DNA from 2 places in the Streptomyces sp. NBC_01077 genome. Region 1 is predicted to be linked to the other one. Evidence: riboswitches for the same ligand, from Rfam matches in the RefSeq annotation. Region 1 holds a riboswitch; the other holds the start of a gene.
The links. A riboswitch is a leader RNA that binds a small molecule or an ion and turns the genes downstream of it on or off. The one in region 1 is predicted to bind cobalamin.
Positions count from the first base shown of each region.

Region 2: linked by a shared signal. The riboswitch ahead of OG462_RS06625 (energy-coupling factor ABC transporter permease) and the one ahead of OG462_RS07385 (CoA-acylating methylmalonate-semialdehyde dehydrogenase) in region 1 are both predicted to bind cobalamin.

Region 1 is NZ_CP108669.1:1,658,958-1,664,608, forward strand. Features, by position in the region: gene OG462_RS07380 (acyl-CoA dehydrogenase family protein) at 1-883, opposite strand, end outside; gene OG462_RS07385 (CoA-acylating methylmalonate-semialdehyde dehydrogenase) at 880-2,379, opposite strand; cobalamin riboswitch at 2,609-2,788, opposite strand; gene OG462_RS07390 (short-chain fatty acyl-CoA regulator family protein) at 2,876-4,291, opposite strand; gene aceA (isocitrate lyase) at 4,658-5,651, shown strand, end outside.
Region 2 is NZ_CP108669.1:1,463,994-1,469,644, forward strand. Features, by position in the region: gene dhaK (dihydroxyacetone kinase subunit DhaK) at 536-1,528, shown strand; gene dhaL (dihydroxyacetone kinase subunit DhaL) at 1,555-2,190, shown strand; gene OG462_RS06615 (PTS-dependent dihydroxyacetone kinase phosphotransferase subunit DhaM) at 2,187-2,678, shown strand; gene OG462_RS06620 (hypothetical protein) at 2,876-3,154, shown strand; cobalamin riboswitch at 3,206-3,440, shown strand; gene OG462_RS06625 (energy-coupling factor ABC transporter permease) at 3,469-4,167, shown strand; partial or broken gene OG462_RS06630 (energy-coupling factor ABC transporter substrate-binding protein) at 4,164-4,412, shown strand; gene cbiQ (cobalt ECF transporter T component CbiQ) at 4,635-5,384, shown strand; gene OG462_RS06640 (energy-coupling factor ABC transporter ATP-binding protein) at 5,438-5,651, shown strand, end outside.

The DNA.
Region 1 (5,651 bases):
CGGCGGTCAGCTCGGTGGCCATGTCGGCCAGCCGGAACTGGAGGGCCTGGGCGTCGAGCAGTCGGCCGCCGAAGGCCTCGCGGTCGGAGAGATGGGTGAGGCTGCGGTCGAGGGCGCTCTGGGCTCCGCCGAGGGAGCAGGCCGCGATGCCGAGGCGGCCGCCGTTGAGGCCGTGCATGGCGATGCGGAAGCCGTCGCCCTCCGCACCCAGGCGACGGTCGGCGGGGATCCGTACCCCGTCGAGGACGACCTGGCGGGTCGGCTGCGCGTTCCAGCCCATCTTGCGCTCGTTCCCGCCGAAGGAGACTCCCGGGTCACCCCGCTCGATGATGAAGGCGGAGATCCCGCGGGGGCCGTCCGCGCCGGTGCGGGCCAGGACGAGGTACACGTCGGAGACGCCCGCGCCGGAGATGAACTGCTTCACGCCGGTCAGGACGTAGTGGTCGCCGTCCCGCTCGGCGCGGGTGCGCAGCGCGGCGGCGTCCGAGCCCGCGCCGGGTTCGGTGAGGCAGTAGCTGCCCAGGGTCTCGGCGGAGCAGAGGCCGGGCAGCCGGCGGGCGCGCTGGGCATGGTCCCCGTACCGGTCGATCATCCAGGCGACCATGTTGTGGATGGAGAGGTAGCCGGCGATCGAGGGGCAGCCGGTCGCCAGGGTCTCGAAGACGAGGACGCCGTCGGCCCGGGTGAGTCCGGAGCCTCCGTGTTCCTCCCGTACGTAGACTCCGCCGAGGCCGAGCGAGGCGGCTCTGCGGATGACGTCGACGGGGAAGTGCTTGTCCTGGTCCCAGGTCACGGCGTGCGGGGCGAGCTGTTCCTGGGCGAAGTCGAGGGTGACTTCGGCGAGGGCGAGCTGGTCCTCGGTGAGGGTGGTCACGGCGCTCATCCCATCGTCGGGATGGTGAAGCTCGCGCCTTCCTTGACCCCGGAGGGCCAGCGCGAGGTGACGGTCTTGGTGCGGGTGTAGAAGCGGACGGCGTCGGGGCCGTGCTGGTTCAGGTCGCCGAATCCGGAGCGCTTCCAGCCGCCGAAGGTGTGGTAGGCCACGGGGACCGGGATGGGGACGTTGACGCCGACCATGCCGGTGTTGACGCGGCGGGTGAAGTCGCGGGCGGTGTCGCCGTCGCGGGTGAAGATGGCGACACCGTTGCCGTAGGGGTGCTCGCTGGGCAGCCGCAGGGCCTCCTCGTAGTCGGCGGCCCGTACGACGCACAGGACGGGGCCGAAGATCTCCTCCTGGTAGATCCGCATCGAGGGGGTGACCCGGTCGAAGAGCGACGCCCCGGCGAAGAAGCCGTTCTCGTGCCCGGTGAGGGTGAACCCCCGGCCGTCCACGACGAGTTCGGCGCCCTCGCCGACACCGATCCCGACGTAGCCGTTCACCCGTTCCAGGGCGTCCCGGCCGACGAGCGGCCCGAAGTCGGCGTCGGGGTCGTCGGAGGTGCCGATACGGAGGGTCGCGATGCGCTCCTTCAGTTTCGCCACCAGCGCGTCGGCGGTCTCCTCCCCCACCGGGACGGCGACGGAGATCGCCATGCAGCGCTCGCCTGCGGAGCCGTATCCGGCGCCGATCAGCGCCTCGACGGCCTGGTCGAGGTCGGCGTCGGGCATCACGATCATGTGGTTCTTGGCGCCGCCGAAGCATTGGGCGCGCTTGCCGTGGGCGGCGGCGGTGGCATAGATGTGCGCGGCGATCGGGGTGGAGCCGACGAAGCCGAGGGCCTGGACGCGGGGGTCTTCGAGGAGGGTGTCGACGGCTTCCCTGCCGCCGTTGACGACGTTGAGCACGCCGGGCGGCAGTCCGGCCTCCAGGAACAGCTCGGCGAGCCGCAGCGGTACGGACGGGTCGCGCTCCGACGGCTTGAGGATGAAGGCGTTTCCACAGGCCAGGGCAGGTGCGGCCTTCCACAGCGGGATCATCGCGGGGAAGTTGAAGGGGGTGATCCCGGCGACGACGCCCAGCGGGCTGCGCAGCGAGTGGACGTCGATGCCGGTGCCGGCGCTGTCCGTGAACTCGCCCTTGAGGAGGTGCGGGATACCGGCGGCGAACTCCACGACCTCCAGCCCGCGTTGCAGGTCGCCGTGGGCGTCGGCGACGGTCTTGCCGTGCTCGGCGGAGAGCAGCCGGGCCAGGGAGTCCCGTTCGCCCTCGACGAGTTGGAGGAAGCGCAGCAGGACGCGGGCGCGCCGCTGCGGGTTCCATCGGCCCCATTCCCGCTGGGCCTCCTCGGCGTCGGCGATCGCCGCCTCGGTGTCGGCGCGCCCGGCCAGGGGGACCCTGGCCTGGACGGCGCCGGTGTTGGGGTCGTACACGTCGGCGAAGAGACCGGACGTGCCGGTGGTGTGCTTTCCGCCGATGAAATGGGTGAGTTCGCGGACCATCGAAGCCTGCTCTCGTCAGGTGAGGATCCGAGGAAGGCGCGGTGAGGAGCACGGTGCGACACCGATCGGGAGTTCACACCGCGGGTCCGACCGCGGGACAGGGGAAGGCGTGGGCGCCCTCGTCGAGTCACGAACGCGGGGACAGGGCCTCGCCGTTCGGGTACTCCGCCGGATCACCTGGGCCGTGGTCACGTACCGGTGCCATGCGTGTCTGCTCCATCCTCGTGGACAACACGGAACACCCCACGGCCGGTATCCTGACTCCCGGATCAGCGCGCGCTCTCCGGCCTTCCCGACGGATGGTTTCCGCCAGTGGCCTGTACTTCTGAAGAGCACACTCCCCGGTCACAGTGGCGGGACCGCGCCGGATTCACACCGGCTTCCCTGCACCGCGGGCTTCTCACGAACATATAGTTGGACGTCCTGGTAAGTCCACCCCCACTCCGGCGCGCCCCGCGCCGTCCGGGCGGTGGCCGGCACCGCCCCCGTCGAGGTCTCAGACGCGGCGGTCGGCGACCTGGTACGGGACGAACGTGCTGGTGTTCTCGTCCACGGCGAGCGGGCGACCCAGCGGAGGGACCGCGCGCTGGGGGCAGTCGAGGCGCTCGCAGAGCCGGCAACCCATGCCGATCGGGGTGGCGGCCCCGGCGTTGTCGAGGTCGATCCCGTCCGAGTACACGAGCCGGGACGCGTGGCGGATCTCGCAGCCGAGACCGATGGCGAAGGTCTTGCCCGGCTCGCCCCAGCCGCCCCGGTGCCGGGTGACGGCGCGGGCCGTCCAGAGGTGGCGCTGCCCGTCGGGCATGGCCGCGACCTGGACGTGGATCCGGCCGGGCGCGGCGAACGCCTCGTACACGTTCCACAGCGGGCAGGTGCCGCCCGCGCGGGAGAAGTGGAATCCGGTCGCGGACTGCCGCTTGGACATGTTCCCCGCCCGGTCCACGCGCACGAAGGAGAAAGGGACCCCGCGCAGCCTGGGACGTTGGAGGGTGCTCAGCCGGTGGCAGACCGTCTCGTAGCCGAGTCCGAAGTGGTCGATGAGCCGCTCGATGTCGTAGCGGAACGCCTCGGCGGCCCTGTGGAAGGCCCCGTAGGGGAGGATCAGCGCGGCGGCGAAGTAGTTGGCGATCCCGATCCGGGCCAGGCCGTGCGGGGTGGACCCGGCCGGGAAGTCCTCCGCGGCAAGCCGGTCCAGCTCGTCCCCGTATTCGAGCAACGCCAGCTGCGTGGCCATCCGGAACGCCTGCTGGCCGGGCCGCAGCCGCGCGGAGAGGTGGAGCACGCGCCCGGATTCCTCGTAGTGGTGCAGCCGCTCGGAACCGCCCGCCGAGTCTCCGACGACCTGTACGCCGTGCCGGTCCGCCAGCCGGGTGGAGAGCGCGCGGACGACTTCTCCGGGCCGGATTCCGATGCCGCGGGCCAGTTCCTCGGCGGCGAGGTCGGTCTCGTGGAGGTAGTTCTGGCGGCGGTAGAAGAACTCGCGGATCTCCTCGTGCGGGGAGAGCGGTCCACCCCGGTCCCCGCCCCGGCCGTCCGCCACCCCGGCCAGGCCCTCGGCGAGCCGCTGCCCACGGCGGCCGAGGTCCAGGAGGACCTGGGCGACGGCCGGCATCCGGGAGGCGAGCTCGGCGAGGTCGGAGGCGGAGACCCGGGCCTCGGCGACCTCCCCGGCCAGCGCCTCGCGCAGATCCGCGACGAGCCGGCTGGTGTCGCGCTCCGAGAAGAAGCCGGGGTCGACGCCGAAGGCCTCGGTCAGCCGCAGCAGGACGGGCACGGTCAGCGGTCGTGAGTCGTGCTCCATCTGGTTCAGGTAGCTGGGCGAGATGGCCAGGACGCGCGCCAGCTCCGCCTGGCTCATCCGCCGCTCCTCGCGCAGCCGCCGCAGCCGCGCTCCCGCATACGTCTTGCTCACCGGGCCCCCTCGTCCGTCGCCTCAGCCTACGCGGGAATCCGCGCGGGCCGGCCTTGGCAGACTTGGCAAAACCTCGCGGGAAGATTCGCAGAAGTTGGCAATCATCCCTGCTTGATGGCACCCAGTGTCATTGGGAGAGTCGTCCTGCGGCCCGCCGATCCAGGCGGCGCGGCGGTACCACCGGGCGCGATTCATGCCCTGATGTCGGTGATCCCGGCGGGTATCGGCCGGCGGTTCGGCACGATTGCCCAGTTCGCTCCACGAGGGACGGCGGGCCGCACCCCTCAACAACGGCACACAGTGCCAAGCCTTTGCACCTTTGACGTGCACGGCCCGCTCGAACGACTCATGGAGACGGTGACGGTCATGGCAGACACGAACACGACGGCAGCGGCGGTATCCACGGCGGCCGCACGGCTGGCCGAGCGCTGGGCCGCGGAACCCCGCTGGGCCGGCATCGAGCGCACGTACGGTGCCGAGGACGTCGTACGGCTCTCCGGCAGTGTCCGCGAGGAGCACACCCTGGCCCGGCGCGGGGCCGAGCGGCTCTGGCGACAGCTGCACGAGCAGGACTACATCCACGCCCTGGGCGCGCTGACCGGCGGGCAGGCCGTCCAGCAGGTGCGCGCCGGTCTCCAGGCGATCTACCTCTCCGGCTGGCAGGTCGCCGCCGACGCCAACCAGGCGGGCCACACCTACCCCGACCAGAGCCTGTACCCGGTCAACTCCGTTCCCCAGGTGGTCCGTCGGATCAACAACGCGCTGCTGCGGGCCGACCAGATCGCCACCGCCGAGGGCGGCTCGACCGCTTCGGCCGACGAGGGCATCGACTGGCTCGCGCCGATCGTCGCCGACGCCGAGGCCGGCTTCGGCGGCCCCCTCAACGCCTTCGAGCTGACCAAGGCGATGATCGCGGCCGGTGCGGCCGGCATCCACTACGAGGACCAGCTGGCCTCGGAGAAGAAGTGCGGACACCTCGGCGGCAAGGTCCTCGTGCCGACCGCCCAGCACATCCGCACCCTGAACGCGGCCCGCCTCGCCGCCGACATCGCCGACACCCCGACCCTGATCATCGCCCGCACGGACGCCCTCGCCGCCAACCTCATCACCAGCGACGTCGACGAGCGCGACGCGCAGTTCGTCACCGGCGAGCGCACCGCCGAAGGCTTCTACCGGGTCCAGAACGGCATGGCCCCGGTCATCGCCCGCGGCCTCGCCTACGCCCCGTACGCCGATCTGATCTGGGTCGAGACCGGCACCCCGGACCTCGCTCAGGCCCGCGAGTTCGCCGAGGCGATCCACGCCGAGTACCCGGACCAGATGCTCGCGTACAACTGCTCGCCGTCCTTCAACTGGAAGG
Region 2 (5,651 bases), 190 kb from region 1:
CACCAGCGGGAACGCTGCCAGGAAGTACGCCTCCTCCGCAATCCGCGCAGGTCAGCGCGGTGAGGGCGAGGGCTTCAAGAGATCTCCTCCTGACCAACCCAGATCAAGCCGCGGTCTACGACAGACACACCCACAGTTCGCGACACCGCCCACCAGGAGCAACCCGCATTCGGGCTGACGAGCCGACGCCTGCGGATCCCCCAGAGGCACCCTGAGGGCACCCGGCCTCGACGGCTGAGGCCTCCTGGCACCGCCCGGTCCAGCGAGAAGGCACTCGCTCGGAATCGGCCATGCCCACGTGACCTTCGCGTCGGCAACGTCGATACTGCCGAGGATGAGAGCCCCATCCACCGCCTACCAGACGACCACACCACTTGACGCATCGTCATAGAAGTCAGCATCAGGTCAGCGTCAGCACCGACAGAAGGCACCCTCAGCCGCCACCGACCACCAAGATCATCTATTCCGGGGACGCAATCCGACCTGCGAAGACCCGGCAGGTACGCCCCTCCGCCAAAATCTCAAGGAGATACCCGTGAGGATGCTCATCAACGCCCCCGAGACAGTCGTCGCCGACGCGTTGCGCGGGATGGCCGCCGCTCATCCCGAGCTCGCCGTCGACGTGGAGCAGCGGGTCGTGATGTGGCGGGACGCGCCCGTGGCCGGGAAGGTCGCGCTGGTGTCCGGCGGCGGGTCCGGGCACGAGCCGTTGCACGGGGGGTTCGTCGGGCCCGGGATGCTGGCGGCCGCGTGTCCGGGGGAGGTGTTCACGTCTCCGGTGCCCGACCAGATGGTGCGGGCCGCGACGGCCGTCGACAGTGGCGCCGGGGTGTTGTTCGTCGTCAAGAACTACACCGGTGACGTGCTGAACTTCGAGATGGCGGCGGAGCTCGCCGAGGACGAGGGCATCCAGGTCGCCAAGGTGCTGGTCGACGACGACGTCGCCGTCACGGACAGTCTCTACACCGCCGGCCGGCGCGGGACCGGCGGCACGCTCTTCGTCGAGAAGATCGCGGGAGCCGCCGCCGAGGAGGGCGCGCCCCTTGAGCGGGTGGAGGCGATCGCCCGCCGGGTCAACGAGCGCTGCCGGTCCTTCGGGGTCGCCCTCAGCGCGTGCACCACCCCCGCCAAGGGCAGCCCCACCTTCGATCTCCCCGACGGCGAGCTGGAGTTGGGCATCGGCATCCACGGCGAGCCGGGCCGTGAGCGGCGGCCCATGATGACCTCACGGGAGATCGCGGACTTCGCCGTCGACGCCGTCATCGAGGACCTCCGCCCGTCCGGCCCGGTCATCGCCCTGGTCAACGGGATGGGCGCGACCCCGCTCCTGGAGTTGTACGGGTTCAACGCGGAGGTGCAGCGCGTGCTCGGCGAGCGGAGCGTGCCGGTGGCCCGGACCCTCGTCGGGAACTACGTGACCTCGCTGGACATGGCCGGCTGCTCGGTGACGCTGTGCGAGGTGGACGAGGAGCTTCTTCGTCTCTGGGACGCGCCCGTGGAGACGCCCGCGCTGCGCTGGGGCCGGTGAGACGAGCGATGGGAGAGGGAACCGACATGACGGAGACCTTCGGCGCGGACTTCCTGGTGCGCTGGCTCGCCGCGGTGGCGGAGGCCGTCGACCGGGAGGCGGACCGGCTCACCGAGCTGGACTCGGCCATCGGCGACGCCGACCACGGCGCCAATCTCAAGCGCGGGTTCGCCGCCGTGACCGAGACCCTGGCCAAGGAGCCGCCGGCGACGCCGGGCGCCGTGCTCACCACCGCCGGACGGCGGCTGATCTCCACGGTCGGCGGTGCGTCGGGACCGCTGTACGGCACGCTGCTGCGCCGTACCGGCAAGACGCTGGGCGACGACGAGCGCGTGACCCGGGAGCAGTTGGCCGAGGCCCTCGCTTCCGGTGTGGCCGCCGTGTCCCAGCTGGGCGGCGCGCAGGTGGGCGACAAGACCATGCTCGACGCGCTCGTGCCGGCCGTGGAGGGCCTGCGGGGCTCGTTCGGCGCGGCCCGCGCGGCCGCCGAGGAGGGCGCCCTCGCGACCGTACCGCTGCGGGCACGCAAGGGCAGGGCCAGCTATCTGGGCGAGCGGTCGGTGGGGCACCAGGATCCGGGGGCCACGTCCTCGGCGCTGCTGTTCGCCACGCTCGACGAGACCGCCCGTACGGAGGCGTCGAGCACCGAGGGGGCTTCATGAGCGCCGGGACCGGGACGGGGGCGGGGACCGGGTCCGGGACCGGGACCGGGACCAGCCCCGGCTCCAGCTCGGGCTTCGGCGCCGGTTCCGGTCTCGTCGGCATCGTGCTCGTCTCGCACAGCGCCGCCGTCGCGTCGGCCGTGGCCGAGCTGGCCCGGGGGCTCGCCGGCGGCGGCGAGCTCGCCCCGGTCCTCCCGGCCGGTGGGACTCCCGACGGTGGTCTGGGGACGAGTTCCGAGCTGATCTCCGAGGCGGCGAAGGGCGTCGACCGCGGTGCGGGCGTGGCGATCCTGGTCGATCTGGGGAGCGCGGTACTCACGGTGAAGGCGCTCCTCGCCGAGGGCGACGAACTGCCCGAGGGCTCCCGCCTGTTGGATGCCCCGTTCGTCGAGGGCACGGTCGCCGCGCTGGTCACGGCGAGCGCGGGCGGGGACCTCGACGCCGTGGCGGCGGCGGCCTCGGAGGCGTACGCCTATCGCAAGGGGTGAAGGCGACGAACGACGGTTCTCCGACGTCAAGCGGCTGAGTCTCAGGCGCTGTTTGGCCGAAACTCAGCCGCTGTGGCGGCATGGGTGCGACCTACCCTGGGAGATCACAACCGCGATCCGGTTGTGCGGCGGGCCTCTCCGGGAGCCGGCTTTCATCCGTGCGCCACCTGGCCCGGCCAGGTGATGGAGGAGGGGCGATGTCGGGCAGTCTGTCCGCTGTAGTGATTCTCGCGCTCGTGTGGTTCCTGGTCGCGCTGGTGCCCCTGCGCACCCCGTCCGCCCGCAAGGCATGGGCGAGGGGCGTACTCGGCGTCTCGGTCCTCCTGGTGGTCGGCGCGGCTCTGTTCGGCGCCAATGCGGACGTGGCGTCCGACTACGACGGCCCGGACCCCATGCTGCTCGCGGCGCTCGCGGCAGCGGTCGTCGTGGCGCCGGGTGCCATCGCGGCCCTCGTGCGGAGCGGCAGGAACAGCTAGGCCGGGGAGATCGGGGAGATCCACGGCGCCGCCACGGGACCCTACAAGCACCCACATTGTGATGTACCTGGTCAACGCACTAATGTCGCAGGGCCTTGGTGTACGGGAAACCGGTGAAGTACCGGTGCGGCCCTCGCCACTGTGATCGGGAGGTCCGGCTCCACCCCCGCGGGAGACACCCACGGGGAAGCCACTGGACCGCGATGGGAAACCGTCGTGGTGTGGGAAGGCGGAGTCCGGCGTATGACCGTCAGCCAGGAGACCGGCCAGGGTGCGTTGTCCATCCACGAGGTGCTGGAGAGGGTCTCCCGACCATGCATATAGCCGAGGGGTATCTGCCCCCTGTGCACGCCGCCGCCTGGGGCGTAGCGTCCGCGCCGTTCGTCGTCCACGGGGTCCGCGCGCTGACCCGCGAGGTGCGGTCGAACCCCGAGTCCACCCTGTTGCTCGGCGCCGCCGGCGCCTTCACCTTCGTCCTGTCGGCGCTCAAGTTGCCCTCAGTGACCGGTAGTTGCTCGCACCCGACCGGTACGGGTCTGGGTGCGATCCTGTTCCGGCCGCCGATCATGGCGGTCCTGGGAACGATCACCCTGCTCTTCCAGGCCCTGCTGCTCGCGCACGGCGGGCTGACCACGCTCGGCGCGAACGTCTTCTCGATGGCGATCGTCGGGCCCTGGGCGGGGTTCGGTACCTATCTGCTGCTCCGCCGGTTCGGTGCGCCGCTGATGGTCGCCGTCTTCTTCGGTGCGTTCGTCGCCGACCTGTCCACATACTGCGTGACCAGCGTGCAGCTGGCGCTCGCCTTCCCCGACCCAGGCAGCGGCATCCCCGGCGCGCTCGCCAAGTTCGGCGGGATCTTCGCCGTGACCCAGATCCCGCTCGCGGTGAGCGAGGGCCTGCTCACCGTGCTCGTGATGCGACTGCTCACGCAGTCGAGCAAGGGCGAGCTGATCCGGCTCGGCGTCCTCGCCGGGCGCAAGGCCGAGCGGCGCGAGGAGGCGACCGCGCGATGAGCCGCAACGCGAAGATCAACACCCTGCTGCTGCTCGTCGTCGCCGTGCTCGCGGTCCTGCCGCTCGCGCTGGGGCTCGGGGACCACAAGGAGGAACCGTTCACCGGGGCCGACGCGGAGGCGGAGACCGCGATCACGGAGCTCCAGCCGGACTACGAACCGTGGTTCAGCCCGCTGTACGAGCCGCCGTCCGGGGAGATCGAGTCGGCGCTGTTCGCTCTTCAGGCGGCCCTCGGCGCCGGTGTCCTGGCGTACTACTTCGGTCTGCGGCGTGGCCGCCGACAGGGGGCCGCCCGGGCGGAGGCGGCCGGGACGGCTGGGGCCAGGACGGAACCGGCCGAGGCGGCCGAGGCCAGGACGGAGGCCGAGGCGGCCGAGGCCATGACGGCTGAGGCCGGGACCGCGGCGAACGAAGGCGGCTCCGGCTCCGGCGGCGGGTCCGCCGGCGGGGCGGGCGCGTGGCCGCCGATGCTGCCGATCGACGCGGCGGCGCACAGCAGTCGCTGGCGCCGCCGACATCCGGCCGAGAAGTCGTTTCTCGGCTTCGGTCTGACGCTGTGCGCGGTGAGTCTGCCGCCGTGGCCGGGTGCGGTACTCGTGGCGGTGGCCACGCTCACGGTGCTGCTCGGTCCGGCCGGTGTGCCGGGCCGGGCGCTGTGGCGGGCGTTCCGCGTCCCGCTCGGATTCTGTGTCACGGGAGCGATTCCGCTGCTCTTCGAGGTGGGCGGTACGCGGGGGCTCGTCGCTCTCGCGCCGGGCGGCCCGGTGCAGGCGGGCGAGTTGCTGCTGCGGACCGCTTCGGCGTCGCTCGGGGTGCTGCTCTTCGCGTTCACGACGCCGGTGTCCGACGTCCTGCCCCGGCTCGTACGGGCGGGGGTGCCGGCGCCGGTGGTGGACGTGGCGCTGGTGATGTACCGGATCATCTTCCTGCTCCTCGACTCGCTGTCCAAGATCCGGCAGGCCCAGGCGGCCCGCCTCGGGCACACCACGCGGGCCGCGACCTGGCGTTCGCTCGCGGGCCTCGGCGCGACCACGTTCGTACGGGCCTTCGACCGGGCGCAGCGCCTGCAGTCGGGGCTCGCGGGGCGGGGGTACGACGGGACGCTGCGGGTCCTGGTGCCCGCGTGCGCGGTCTCCCGCCCGTTCCTCGCCGCGACGGGCGCGCTCCTTGCGGGGCTCGTCGCCCTCACCCTCGTACTGGAAAGGTTCCTTCCGTGACGTCTCCGGCCCCTCCGGCCCCTCCGCGTCCTCCATCGCCTCCGACCCCTGTCGTGGAACTGGTGAAGGCGGGCTTCGCGTACGAGGACGGGCCCCCGGTCCTGTCCGGCGTGGACTTCGCCGTCGCGGAGGGGCAGGCGGTCGCCCTGCTGGGCCGCAACGGCAGCGGCAAGACGACGTTGCTGCGGCTGCTCAGCGGCGGGCTCCGGTGCGGAAGCGGGTCGCTGCGCCTGGACGGTACGGAGGTGGCGTACGACCGGAAGGGGC